DNA from 2 places in the Candidatus Enterococcus clewellii genome. Region 2 is predicted to be linked to the other one. Evidence: predicted binding sites of a transcription regulator. Region 2 holds the regulator's gene; the other holds the start of a gene.
The links. The regulator NrdR, encoded in region 2, represses ribonucleotide reductase genes. The targets are predictions, from matches to a motif close to ACACNATATATNGTGT.
Positions count from the first base shown of each region.

Region 1 (7,394 bases), 1.1 Mb from region 2:
ACCGTGCTTGTTTGTCCATCCTGTAATGCGCGATAATAGCACAACCAAGATGCTCCTGTAGCCAAACCTGATAAAAAGATGAAAAAGAGTTCTCGTTTGTTAATCCTTTTCATTTTTACACTTTTTTTCGTAAAGAAAACCATTAACCAAGCCATAATTAAAACAACCGTTGTTCGTATTGCCGTACCCAAATTAGATTCTACGCCGTCAATTCCAATTTTTCCTAACACTGTCGTCAAACTAGCAAAGAGTGCTGAAACGCCCGCATAAAGAACCCAAGATTTATTTTTTACACTATTTTCAACTGATTGCTTTTTCACCATCATTAAGGTTCCACAAGCAATCAAAATAATCGCCGTTGATTTCATTATAGTCAACTGCTCGCCTAAAAAAATGAACGCGAACACTAAAGTAAGCACTATACTCGATTTATCAATAACAGCTACCTTGTTTACTTCACCTATCTGAAGCGCTCGAAAATAACATAGCCATGACGCCCCTGTAGAGATTCCTGATAAGATTAGAAATGCCCATGTGCGAACAGATAGTTCTGATAATGTACTCTGAGATTCAACAATTAGAACCATCAGCCATGAAAGAATCAGCACAACAATCGTTCGAAGTGCCGTTGCTAATGTTGAATTTGTTTCTTTAATTCCAGCTTTTGCTAATATAGATGTGAACCCTGCAAACAACGCTGAAAGAGCTGCATAAATAATCCACATACTTCCTCCCAGTATCACAGAAGCATCTTTCGCTTCCGCATTTCCTTCTATTTAATGATAGCACAGGAAAACTCTTAAAAAATTCCATATGTCAAAAAAAGCCGCAAAGTCAAAAGAGCATTTGCCTGCAGATACCACTCATTTAAAAGAGAGAAAAGTCATTTTCTCAACTTTTCTCTCTTTTTTATATCACAATACTCTTTAATGCTTCATAGATTATTCGCTTACTAATATTTAATCCCCTACATCAAAAGCCTTTTTCACAATAAATGCCGTTCCATCATCAGAACCTTCTTTGACATCTGAAATATCGAACAGCAAATGCTCTCCATTTTCTGGATCTTCCACAACAATCAGCTGCCCTTTCAGCTTTCGATTATCGTACTCGATTTGGGCCATTCTCATTAATTCCTTTTCGTCTTTGCTTGCAGCAATTGCATTCCCTAGATTAAAAAAGATTGTTTCTTCCATGAGTAATCCCTCCTGTCTTTGTACTTCTATTTTACCATGCCAGGAGAAATGTAGCAGTTTATATGTGGTACTAATCAGAACTTACCAAAAAAATTATTTCATCTACTGGATGCACACACAGGAAGTAGCTCTCTTTTTTTTTCTAGTTTATCACTCGTTCTAATCGATTGAACAATACCAGTAATCATACCTTCAAAAGAAAAAAAGATCTCTCAGCGATTTTCATTAGAATAGGGCAACTAAGTGTTTATTCTCTCTCGTAAGTAACATAGGAGGAATAAATTGAATCCCATACTATGAAATAGTTTCTATAAACCAACATATAAAATAAGTAGGCATTTTTAGTCATTGAACATTTGCCAAACAAAAAAAAGAGAATGCGCATTCCGTCTTCGAAACGTCCGAAGACGCCGACAGAATACCATTCTCGTGGGTTTGGCACCCAATGGGACGTGAGGGGCTCGAACCCGCGACCCGCTGATTAAGAGTCAGCTGCTCTACCAACTGAGCTAACGTCCCAAACAATACTTTACTATTGTAGCACCAGAGTCTTACATATTCAAGTGAAATATTAGATAAATTTCAATCCAACATTCCTCTCATGTTTTCTGTCTCTTTTACCTACTACTCGTCCTATCTTAAGCGAGGCAACAAGGATTATCAAGCATCGACTTGTTGCTCGCTCTTGTCTTTCTTTTGGCGGCTACAGTGCCATTTTATTGTTTGATTCTTAAGATTCCTGTTCTTTCTTTACCGGACAGGTTGTATGACAGTCAGAGCAATTCTGCCCTTTTTTGATTCGAGCGTACACGACATAGCCGGCACTGCCAAAAATAATCATACTTAAAATAATTGTTGCCATTTCATCTATCCTCTTTCTACTGCTGTAAGAATCGGCAGTTCTTGATCTATAGTTTTTGGTTTTCGCACGAGCATGTAGATGATACCTGCAATCAGCGCTACGGCAATCGCTGTATTTACACCAAATGTCCCTTGTTCAAATACAACATGACCAATTTGATAAATGATGAAGCTGACTACATAAGCCAACCCACACTGATAACCAATTGCTCCAGCTAGCCATTTCAAATCTGGTAGCTCTCGACGAATCGCACCAATCGCGGCAAAGCAAGGCGCGCATAATAGATTGAATGCCAAGAATGAATAGGCAGCGACAGGTGTAAAGGCCGTCTGAAGTAAAGTCCAATATTCTTGCCCATTTTCAGAAACTTCTTCAAGATTCCCAAATAATATGCCAAAGGTACCAATCACATTTTCTTTCGCAACCAAACCTGTAATTGTCGCCACTGCGCCACGCCAGTTACCCCAACCCAAAGGAGCAAAAATCGGTGCAATGATTCGACCAAGACCGGCAAGAATACTATTTTCTCCATCGGCTTCCTGTAATGTAAGTGTGTAGGTTGACGTAAACCAGATAATGATACTCGACACAAAAATAATCGTTCCAGCTTTTTTAGCAAAAGCTTTGCTTCTATCGTAAGAATAACGTAGGACATTTTTTAAGTGGGGCATGTGGTAAGCTGGTAGTTCCATGATAAATGGCGCTGGATCACCTGAAAACAGCTTCGTTTTCTTTAAAGCAATCCCAGAAAGAACAATGGAGCCTATCCCCAGAAAATAGGCAGACGGTGACACCCAACTGCTATTTGGAAAAAATGCACCAGCAATCAATGCGATGATGGGTAGTTTTGCCGAGCAGGGCATAAATGTTGTAACCATAATCGTCATATGACGGTCTTTTTCATTTTCAATCGTCCGACTTGCCATAATTCCCGGTACGCCACAGCCTGTAGCAATCAACATAGGAATAAAAGATTTACCTGACAAGCCAAATTTTCTGAAAAGTCGATCCATGACAAAGGCTATTCTCGCCATATACCCGCAATCCTCTAAGAAACCAAGACATAGGAATAATACAGCTAGCTGTGGCAAGAAGCCCAAAACAGCGCCAACACCTGCAATAATCCCATCTAAAATCAAGCTCTGCATCCAACTAGCAACTTGCCAACTTTCAAGTAATGAGCCAACTGCTGAAGGAATGATCGCCCCGAATAGCTCCTCGTTTACCCAATCAGTCATCATTACCCCGACGGTTTGAATCGAAAGATAATAGATGAACCACATGATGACTGCAAAAATTGGCAGAGCCAACCAGCGATTCGTTACGATTTGATCAATTTTATCACTGAACTTCAAAGTGATTTCATCTTTTTCTATAGCACACAATGCAATCAAGCGCGCAATGAATTCATAACGCTCATTAATGACAATTGTCTCACTGTCATCGCCAAAGATCTTTTCAGTAATTTGAATAATTTCTTCTACTTCTTTTTTCTGCTCTGTACTTATCGCTAGTTTTTCAGTAATGTGGATATCTCTTTCAAATAATTTGATGCTATAAAATCGGGCCTGACTCTTTGGCACAATAAAACCAATAACTTCACTAATTTCATTCAAAGCTGTTTCTAACCGCTTGTCATATTGTGGATAGTGAATTTCTTGTTTACTCTTCTTAAGCTGCAACGCTTTTTCAACTGCCTCATCCAGGTTTCTCTTTTTTATCGCGCTGATACCAATAACTTCTGTATCCAGACTATAGGCCAGTTTTTCAAAGTTGATTTGCTTGCCCGTCTTTTCAACAATATCCATCATATTCAAACATAAAACAGTTGGAATTCCTGATTCAATCAGCTGTGTCGTCAGATAGAGGTTTCTCTCGAGATTTGTCGCATCAATCACATTCATGAGTACGTCCGGCTGTTCTTCCAGCAAATAATCACGGGCAATCACTTCTTCCGGTGTATAAGGAGACAGCGAATAGATACCAGGCAAATCTTGAATCAAAACGGCTTTATCCTTTTTCCATTTTCCTTCTTTACGCTCAACAGTGACCCCCGGCCAATTCCCTACATATTGGCTAGCTCCGGTCAGGCCATTGAACGCCGTCGTCTTCCCACTATTGGGATTTCCTGCTAATGCTACTTTACACCCCATACCTTACCCCTCTTTCTTTACCAGAACCAGTTCGGCTTCATTTTTTCTCAAGGTCAATTCATAGCCTCTAAGATTGATCTCAATCGGATCGCCTAATGGTGCACGTTTACGAATCAAGAGCTCTGCATTTCTTGTCAATCCCATGTCCATCAGGCGACGACGGACAGCTCCTTTACCATACACACTGATCACCTTTGCTCGTTCTCCAACCTCTAAGAGGTCTAAAGACAACCAACTTTCTTCCGACTCCATTTCCTCACTGACCATGATTCGCTTCAATATAGCACTATCCAATGCCAATCTGCTGCTATGTAAAACAACAATTCCGTTTCCTTTAGCATAACTCACCAATGCTATCTTTGTGCCAACCAGTAAACCTAAATCATTCAAGTGCCGCTTCATGTCTTCTGAAACATCCAACATTTTTACCGTGTACACCTTGTTTAACTCTGCGCCTGTCAAAGCAATCATGAGTAGCCTCCTTCTTTTTGAGCGAAACCAAGTGAATCCCTCCTCAGTTTCTTCTATATATAGTGATACTTATTTGTTTCAATTTTCCAGTCCATTTTCCCACTTCTATTTTGTGAAAAAGTTTCAACCTTTTCATCAACGAAAATGAGAATCATTATCAATAAGAATACTCCTAGAATAAAGGGTTGTCAATGCTCTTTCGGTTGAAAAACAGGAAAACGGAGCATTCTTTCTAAAAATTGTGTCTCAATCAAAAATAGCCCCTATATCTTGTGTTCTTCCCTTAGGAAAATTCTGCAAAAAAATTTTATTTTCTCTATTTATAAACGAAAAATCTTATGCTTTCCTGCATAAACTCTTGTAGCCATTGGTTTTCATAAAAATTAAAAAAACACAAAACATAGTATCTACATCAAAAAGCGACCACAATATGTAGTGCTTAAGTGTTGACTTTTTTTTAAAGAGATTTATACTAGTGAATGTAGATTAAACGAGGGGGAAAAAACAATGAACGTAAAAATCTTTTCTAAAAATAATTGTATCCAATGCAACATGGCGAAGCGCTTTTTAAATGAAAATCACATTCCTTATGAGGAAGTAAATATCGATAGTCAGCCTGAAATGATCGACTGGTTGAAAGAGCAAGGCTTCCAAAGCGTGCCTGTCATTACTTCTGATGCAGCAACAGTTGTAGGATTCCGTCCTGACCAATTAAAACAATTGGCGAACTAATGATGAAAATTGTCTATTTTAGTGTAACCGGACAAACAAGACGCTTTATAAAAAAATTGGATTTGCCAGCTTATGAGATTGAGCCTGCGAATCCTTTTTTTGAGATAAATGAGCCGTTCCTCTTGATTGTTCCTACCTATGATATTGAAATCACAGAAGTCGTAAATGATTTTCTGGATCATAAAAATAATAAAGAGTACCTCCGTGGTGTAGCAGGCGGCGGCAACCGAAATTTTGCTGATCTGTTTGTCTATACAGCGAAAGATATTGCCAGAGATTACCATGTACCCCTTGTGTTCTCCTTTGAATTCAGCGGTACATCCGAAGATGTTGAATCCTTTAAGAAAGTAGTGAGTGAATTTGAGTCTGAAAGAAATTAAAGATGTCAGTTATTTCAAATTGAATAATGAAATCAATCGTCCGGTCAATGGACAGATTCCACTGAACAAGGACCAAGAAGCCTTGAAGGCTTTTTTTAATGAGAATGTTTTGCCTAATACAAAGAAATTTGCAACGGCTACAGAAAAAATACATTTTTTAACTGAAAATGAGTACATCGAAAAGCCATTTATCCAAAAATATTCTATTGCATTTATTGAACGTCTTTATCAATTTCTTGATGAACAAAATTTCCAATTTAAGTCTTTCATGGCTACCTATAAATTCTATTCTCAATATGCATTGAAAAATAATGCCGGAACAGAATACCTTGAAACCTATGAAGATCGTGTGGCATTCAATGCACTGTATTTTGCAGATGGAAACGAAGAATTGGCATTGACACTTGCTGATGAAATGATCCACCAACGCTACCAACCGGCAACACCTTCTTTCTTGAATGCGGGTAGACAACGTCGTGGTGAATTGGTTTCCTGTTTCTTGATCCAAGTAACAGATGACATGAACAGTATTGGTCGTTCGATCAACTCTGCATTGCAGCTTTCACGAATTGGAGGCGGTGTGGGTATCACACTTTCTAATTTGCGTGAAGGTGGCGCACCAATCAAAGGCTACGAAGGGGCAGCTAGTGGTGTGGTTCCTGTTATGAAGCTTTTTGAAGATAGCTTTAGTTATTCAAACCAGCTTGGGCAACGTCAAGGAGCCGGCGTGGTTTACTTGAATGTTTTCCATCCAGATATCGAAATGTTTTTATCAACAAAGAAGGAAAATGCGGATGAAAAAATTCGTGTGAAAACTCTATCATTAGGCGTTCTTGTTCCAGATAAATTTTATGAGCTAGCACGTAAAAATGAAGATATGTACCTATTCAGTCCATATAGCGTGGAAAAAGAATATGGTGTACCTTTCTCTTATATCGATATTACAGAAGAATATGACAACCTAGTTGCTAATCCAAATATCCGTAAAAAGAAAATCAAAGCGCGTGACTTGGAAAATGAAATTTCTAAATTGCAGCAAGAATCAGGCTATCCTTATATCGTCAATATAGATACAGCAAACAAGCAAAACCCAATTGACGGAAAAATCATCATGAGTAACCTATGTTCAGAAATCTTGCAAGTACAAACACCTTCTGTTATCAATGGAAAACAGGAATACGAGGTACTTGGAACAGATATCAGTTGTAATCTAGGTTCAACAAATATTGTTAACTTGATGGAAAGTCCTGACTTTGGTAAATCTGTTCGTGCCATGACGCGTGCATTGACATTTGTTACAGATTCTTCTGAAATTGATGTGGTTCCTACGATTCAAAACGGCAATAAGCTCAGTCATACGATTGGTTTAGGTGCTATGGGTCTGCATACCTTCTTTGCGAAAAATCATATGATGTATGGTTCTGAAGAATCCTTGGATTTCACAAATATCTATTTCATGTTGTTGAACTACTGGACCTTAGTAGAAAGCAATAACATTGCTAGAGAATATAAAAAATCATTCCATAACTTTGAAAAATCTGCTTATGCAGATGGAACTTACTTTGATAAATATACAGATGGAAGCTTTACGCCTCAATTT
Region 1 covers NZ_CP147247.1:2,106,708-2,114,101, forward strand. Annotated here, with positions in the region: gene A5888_RS10060 (EamA family transporter) at 1-323, opposite strand, end outside; partial or broken gene A5888_RS10065 (EamA family transporter) at 378-725, opposite strand; gene A5888_RS10070 (hypothetical protein) at 960-1,196, opposite strand; tRNA gene A5888_RS10075 (tRNA-Lys) at 1,643-1,715, opposite strand; gene A5888_RS10080 (FeoB-associated Cys-rich membrane protein) at 1,927-2,058, opposite strand; gene feoB (ferrous iron transport protein B) at 2,064-4,211, opposite strand; gene A5888_RS10090 (FeoA family protein) at 4,215-4,682, opposite strand; gene nrdH (glutaredoxin-like protein NrdH) at 5,190-5,414, shown strand; gene nrdI (class Ib ribonucleoside-diphosphate reductase assembly flavoprotein NrdI) at 5,417-5,794, shown strand; gene nrdE (class 1b ribonucleoside-diphosphate reductase subunit alpha) at 5,775-7,394, shown strand, end outside.
Region 1: nrdH (glutaredoxin-like protein NrdH) is a predicted target of NrdR. The motif match lies at 5,106-5,121, and genes of this name have one in related genera.

Region 2 (7,394 bases):
CGGGAAATAGAAAGAACGATCGTTATTTCAAAAAGACATTGATCTATCGTTAAAAGTTTACAGAATGAAAAATTTTCGGTCATAAAAAATTCAAAATTGGGCGGTAGAATGTAATCAAATAAGAAAATGAAATTAAGTGTGAATTTCATTTTGTGTGAACTCCAATGACTAACGCAGTACTCCTAAACTGTAGTGGTCTAAAATAAAGAATCTCTTTAGCTAATGTGTGGGCTTCAGAGATTCTTTTTTTGCGTCCCTTATGATTTGAAACAGTGCGTTTATGAAATAAGAAAAAAATTCCTATTCTACGTGAAATTAAAAATCATGTTTTGTAGAAAGGAACTCTTCTTACTGCAATTTCTGCCAATATTTGTTAAAATGAAACAGAGTCTGATTACGAACAGAGAAGAGTTTTACTTGATACTAATCAGCTATTTCTTAAGGAGAATCAAAAAGTAAGATAGCAGAAAAAAATGAAGATATACCTTTCATCATTTTTTTCAACAACCAAAAGGAGGGCCTCTACTCTGGTAAGTACAAAAACCTAGAAGTAGAGGACATCGGACCACCAGAATAGAGAAACAAGAAAGTTACCTAGCTTGTTTCTACCACAACTAACAAGGAGAGCCATTATTCTTTTATTAAGAATGCTAGAATAATGGACATCGGACCACCAAAATGGAGGAAAAGAAGAAATCACTTTCTTCTTTACTTCAACAACCAAAAGGAGAGCCACTACTCTGGCACACATAAAAACCTAGAAGTAGAGGACATCGGACCACCAGAATAGAGAAACAAGAAAGTTACCTAGCTTGTTTCTACCACAACTAACAAGGAGAGCCATTATTCTTTTATTAAGAATGCTAGAATAATGGACATCGGACCACCAAAATGGAGGAAAAGAAGAAATCACTTTCTTCTTTACTTCAACAACCAAAAGGAGAGCCACTACTCTGGCACACATAAAAACCTAGAAGTAGAGGACATCGGACCACCAGAATAGAGAAACAAGAAAGTTACCTAGCTTGTTTCTACCACAACTAACAAGGAGAGCCATTATTCTTTTATTAAGAATGCTAGAATAATGGACATCGGACCAACAAAATGGAGAAAAGAAGAAATCACTTTTTTCTTTTCCTCCACAAATAAAAGGAGTGCGCACATGGCAAAAAATAAATTATTATTAGTAGATGGAAATAGCGTGGCTTTTCGAGCATTTTTCGCGCTACACAATTCATTAGATCGATTTGTAAATAAGAATGGGCTACACACAAATGCAATATATGCTTTCCATACAATGTTTGAAAATGTGATGGCTAAAGAACAACCTACACATGTATTGGTTGCTTTTGATGCTGGTAAAACAACATTTCGAACGGAGTTTTATGCGGAGTATAAAGCAGGTCGTTCGAAAACACCGGGTGAGTTTAAGGAGCAGATGCCTTATATTCGCGAACTATTGACAGGTTTAGGTGTTCAATATTATGAATTAGATAATTATGAAGCAGATGATATCATTGGTACTTTGGCAAACAAGGTACCAAAAGAAGAATTTGATGTTGTCGTTCTTTCCGGAGATCGAGATTTAACTCAGCTTACAACTGATTCAGTTAAAGTGGATATCACGGTAAAAGGGGTTAGTGACATTGAATCTTATACCCCTGAGTATGTTGCTGAAAAATATGATGGTCTGACACCTCTTCAAATTATTGATATGAAAGGCTTGGCTGGTGATACTTCAGACAACATTCCAGGTGTAACAAAAATTGGCGAGAAAACAGCAATCAAGCTATTGAAGGAATACGGCTCTGTTGAAGGCGTTTATGAGCATATAGATGAAATGAAAAAGAGCAAGATGAAAGAAAATCTGATCAATGATAAAGAGAACGCCTTTATGTCCACACGATTGGCAACTATCGAGGTAAATGCGCCAGTTGATGTTGATATAAATAGCTTAAAATATGAAGGAAAAGATTTGGATAAGCTCGTTCCTTTCTATAAAGAAATGGAATTCAAACAGTTCTTGAGTAAGCTGAACATAGAGGAAGAGGTTCAGCCGATGGAGGATGTTCACTTTAAGGTAGTGAATGACTTTACTAAAGAAATGTTTACGGATGATATGGCTCTCTACGTGGAAATGATGGAGGATAATTATCATACGTCACCGATCGTTGGCGTGGCGTGGGGAAATGACCACCAGATTTATACAACAAATGATTTGTCCTTGTTTGAAGCACCTGCATTTACTGATTGGCTGCTATCAGATAGCTACAAGAAAAAAGTTTACGACATGAAACGGACATATGTTGCCTTGAATCGCTATACTGGTAAAATGCAAGGTGTCACTTTTGATGTTTTGTTAGCCGCTTATTTACTGGACACTAACGACAACAATGCTGATATTGAAGGTGTGGCACAGCATTATGGCTATACCGATATCCAATCTGATGAAGCAGTTTACGGTAAAGGCGCCAAAAAAGGTTTGCCGGAAGATGAAGAAAAATTCTTCAGCCACTTAGCTAGAAAAGTAAAGGCAATTACAATCTTATCGAATAAGCTGGACAAAGAGTTGGCTGAAAAGGATCAAGCTGATCTTTTCTATAAAATGGAGTTGCCATTGTCTAAAATTTTGGGGGACATGGAAATAACAGGTATCCGAGTAGATGCACAGCGTCTGAGAGAAATGGGGCAAGAATTTTCTGAGCGTCTTACTCAGATTGAACAAAAAATCTATGGAGAAGCTGGAGAAGAATTCAATCTGAATTCACCGAAGCAGCTTGGAGTTATCCTATTTGAAAAAATGGGGCTTCCAGTTATCAAGAAAACAAAGACTGGCTATTCAACAGCTGTAGATGTACTGGAACAGTTGAAGGAACAAGCACCAATCGTTGAAGATATTTTGACATACAGACAAATTGCCAAAATTCAATCAACATATATTGAAGGCTTACTGAAGGTTATTCAACCAGACAACAAGATCCACACGCGTTATGTTCAAACATTAACTCAGACTGGGCGCTTGAGTTCTGTCGATCCAAACTTGCAAAATATTCCGATTCGTTTGGATGAAGGGCGTAAAATTCGTCAAGCCTTTGTACCAAGAGATGAAAATTGGTTGATTTTTTCTTCGGATTATTCTCAAATCGAGTTACGTGTATTAGCGCATATTTCAGATGATGAGCATTTGAAGCAAGCATTTATTGAGGGACAGGATATCCATGCCAGCACAGCTATGCGAGTATTTGGCTTGGAAAAAGCAGAAGATGTGACACCGAATATGCGTCGTCAGGCTAAGGCTGTAAACTTTGGTATTGTTTATGGTATTAGTGATTATGGACTTTCCCAAAATTTGGGTATCACTCGAAAACAGGCGCAGCAGTATATTGACACCTATTTCGAAAAATATCCAGGGGTCAAAAAATATATGGAAGAAATCGTACGTGAAGCGAAAGACAAGGGCTATGTTGAGACCTTGTATCATCGTAGACGTTACTTGAATGATATCAATTCACGCAATTTCAATCTTCGGTCTTTCGCCGAGAGAACAGCCATCAACACGCCGATTCAGGGAAGCGCAGCTGATATTTTGAAGTTGGCGATGATTAATATGGCAGACCGCTTGAAGAGAGAAAATCTTGAAGCAACCATGCTGTTACAGGTTCACGATGAGCTGGTTTTTGAAGTGCCGGAAGCGGAACTGAAAAAACTGGAGGAAATTGTTAAAGAGGAAATGGAAAATGCTGTAAGTCTTCATGTGCCGCTAGTTACAGACAGTAGCTGGGGGAAGACATGGTATGAAGCGAAATAAGTAATAGTAAAGAAGTACAGTGGGATGTTAGCAATTCGGCTAATGTCCCATTTTGCAGCTTTACTTAGTATGAATAAAAAAGCATTTTGAGTAAATCATATAAAGAAGACAACGGATTGGAGGCAGAGAATATGCCAGAATTACCAGAGGTAGAAACAGTTCGAAAAGGGTTGGAGAAATTGGTTACTGGTAAGACGATAGCATCGGTAGAGGTGCTGTGGGGAAGGATTATCGAACAGCCGGAAAAAGAATTATTTTCGCTCTCTCTTCAAGGGCAAACGATAGAAAAAATGGAACGGCGAGGGAAATTTTTGATTTTCAAGCTGACAGATTTTGATATGGTTTCCCATCTTCGGATGGAGGGAAAATATGAATTTCATGAATCTAAAAATGATCCTGTGATGAAACATACGCATGTCCGCTTTACCTTTACAGATGATACCGAGCTACGCTATTTGGATGTACGAAAATTTGGTCGAATGGTTCTTGTTGAAAAGGACAAATCAAATGAATACAAAGGGATTTTAGCATTAGGACCCGAACCAATTCCAGAAATGTTTCTATTGCAACCATTTCAAACCAATCTGAAAAAGCACCATAAAGCAATCAAGCCACTTTTGTTGGATCAAAAACTTGTCACTGGGCTGGGAAATATCTATGTAGATGAGGCGTTATGGGAATCGAAAATACATCCGGAGCAGCCCGCAAACACATTGACAAAAAAAGAGACCGAACTTCTATATCAAGCGATCATTGATGTGTTGGCACGTGCAGTGGAAGCTGGCGGCACGACGATTCGCAGCTATTTGAATGCATTGGGAGAAGCTGGGAAATTTCAGATTTCTCTTCATGCATATGGGCAAACAGGAGAACCATGTCTTCGTTGCGGAACACCGATTCAAAAAATAAAAGTGGCTCAACGTGGTACGCACTTTTGTCCAAACTGTCAAAGAGTGAAAGTGAGGAAGACCAAATGACTCTAATATTGGGAGTAACAGGTAGTATTGCAACTGGTAAAAGTACTGCTGTAGAGGTGTTTAGAAAAGCCGGTTATCCAATCGTTGATTCTGATCAAATCGCTCGTAGAGTCGTAGAGCCAGGAACACCTGGACTACAAGCCATTGTCAATGTGTTTGGTGAGGAGATGCTGAACTCAGATGGTTCGTTGAACCGAAAAGCATTAGGAAAATTGATCTTTTCTGATGAGAAACAGCGAGAAAAATTAAATCAATTATTAGCGCCATTTTTAGAAGAAGCTATAATTGGTGACATCCAGTTAGCGACAAAAGAAAGTGACCTGGTAATCGCAGATATTCCACTTTTATATGAGCAAGGGTATGAATGCCATGTAGATCAGGTGGCAGTCGTCTATATCCCAGAGTCTTTACAAGTTAAACGGCTGATGAAAAGAGATGCATTGACTGAAGCGGAAGCAATCCAGCGAGTAAAAAGTCAGGAATCAATTGAGCTAAAAAAAGCAAAAGCCGATGTTGTATTTGATAATCAAGGAACAATGGTACAGTTGGAAAATCAAGTTCATGATTGGTTAAAAAAGAAAAAATAATAGAGAAGAAAGGTGATTTTTTGCTAGGAGAATCGCTTCTCTTGTCTTGAAAGCTCAGGTAGGAAGAAATCCCTTTGAATCACTGGTATATCAAATGTTTCATGTTATAATATAACTACTACTAAAATAAATAAAAACGAGGTGATCACTGTGCGTTGTCCAAGATGTCATCATAACAATTCCAGAGTAATCGACAGTCGTCAGGCTGATGATGGAAGAGCCATTAGAAGAAGAAGAGAGTGCGAGAGTTGTCATAATCGTTTCACGACATTCGAACGGATCGAAGCAGCTCCCCTGTTAGTCATTAAGAAAAATGGTGATCGTGAAGAATTCAATAGAGAGAAAATTTTGAGAGGGTTGATTCGTTCAGCGGAGAAGAGACCTGTTACTATGGAACAAATGGTAAAAATCGTTGATAATGTGGAGAATCGTGTACGAGAATTGGGCGAAAATGAAGTGTCCACAACATTAATCGGTGAGTATGTGATGGAGGATCTGGTTACTTTAGATGAGATTTCTTACATTCGTTTTGCCAGCGTATATCGTCAGTTCAAGGATATGAGTGTATTCTTGAAGGAATTGCAGGAAATCGTTGATAAGGCGAATTCTGAGAAAAAAGATGCGGAGCAAGAATAGGGAGGTCTTTCCGTGAAAAACAACAGGAAAGAGATCCAACCAAAACAGGTGTTTAAGGTATTAGTCAATCGTCCTTTTTCTGATCAGGAAAAAGAAATTTTAACTTTTTTATACCAGCCAATTGTAGGCGCTAGTGCGTATAGTCTGTTTTTAACTCTACTGTCAGAAGTTCATTCCTCAGGCTTAAGTGAAGCGTTGTTTCATAAGGACCTGATTCTATTATTGGATATGGGGAGTCGACAGCTAGAAGAAGCACGGGCCAAATTAGAAGGTATCGGATTACTGGATACCTTTGTTAAAGAAGAACCTGAGTTAGGTTTGACTTATATATATCGTTTGAATCAACCGGAAAACACGGAAAGTTTTTTTAAAGATGAAATTCTGTCATTGACGCTTTTTAATCGGGTTGGAGAAAAGAAATTCGATCAATTGTTTGATCGCTTCCGACCAGAATATTTCCCGTTGAACGGCTATGAAAATATTTCCTCTGGGTTTAAAGAGGTTTATTCGTTCAGAGAGGAACAGCTAATTACAGAAGGTTCTCGCTTGCAAGCTATCAAAAGCGCCTTTGATGATCCTGTGACCAAACGAACGCTTTCGGTCGTTGATCCTACGTTGTTTGACTGGGACTTCTTTCTATTGCAGCTCGAACATTTTGGTCTTAAGCTGCCTAAAGACGCTAATGGTTTGAAAGAAGAAATCTACCTTTATAACCGCATGTACGGAACAGATGAGTTGGAAATGTTGGAATTTGTAAAATCCTCTTTTGATTACCATACCAATGAAATCAATCGAAGAGCTTTGCGACAGGTTGTTGATCGTTCGTATCGTGAGAATCGACAACAAAAGCACAGCCAAGTACGAAGAAATGAACAGGTTGCTTTGACAGAGGAGGAGCAACGTTCTTATCGTTTTAATTCATTGAAAAAAGATGGGTTTTCAGATGCTGATATTCGTTCAATCATTGATAGTGAAAGTATTCCTCCGTTGCGGTATTTAGCAGCTGTTCAGAAAGAAACTGGCGGATTTGGGACAGGACAAGAAGAGAGGATCGTTGAAAATCTGGTTAAGCGTTCCGGCTTACCAAATAGTGTGATCAATATCTTGATTTCGTATGTGCTGATCATCCAAAAACAGCCGACTCTCACAAGCAGTTATGTCAATACCATTGCCAATGACTGGGCGAAAAAAGGGATTTTTTCACCGGAAAAAGCGATGACGTATCTAAAAGAAAAACAAGCAGACAATCAAAAGAAACGACAGAACAAAAACTTTTCATCGAATAAACGCCAGCAAGTCGTGCGACAGGAAAAGCTGCCGGATTGGGTCGATAATCCAGTGCCGGAAGAAAAATTGTCAAAAGAAGTACAGGAAAAGCTGGATAGA
Region 2 covers NZ_CP147247.1:989,266-996,659, reverse strand. Annotated here, with positions in the region: gene A5888_RS04665 (hypothetical protein) at 1-42, shown strand, start outside; gene polA (DNA polymerase I) at 1,163-3,808, shown strand; gene mutM (DNA-formamidopyrimidine glycosylase) at 3,940-4,785, shown strand; gene coaE (dephospho-CoA kinase) at 4,782-5,372, shown strand; gene nrdR (transcriptional regulator NrdR) at 5,523-6,008, shown strand; gene A5888_RS04640 (replication initiation and membrane attachment family protein) at 6,021-7,394, shown strand, end outside.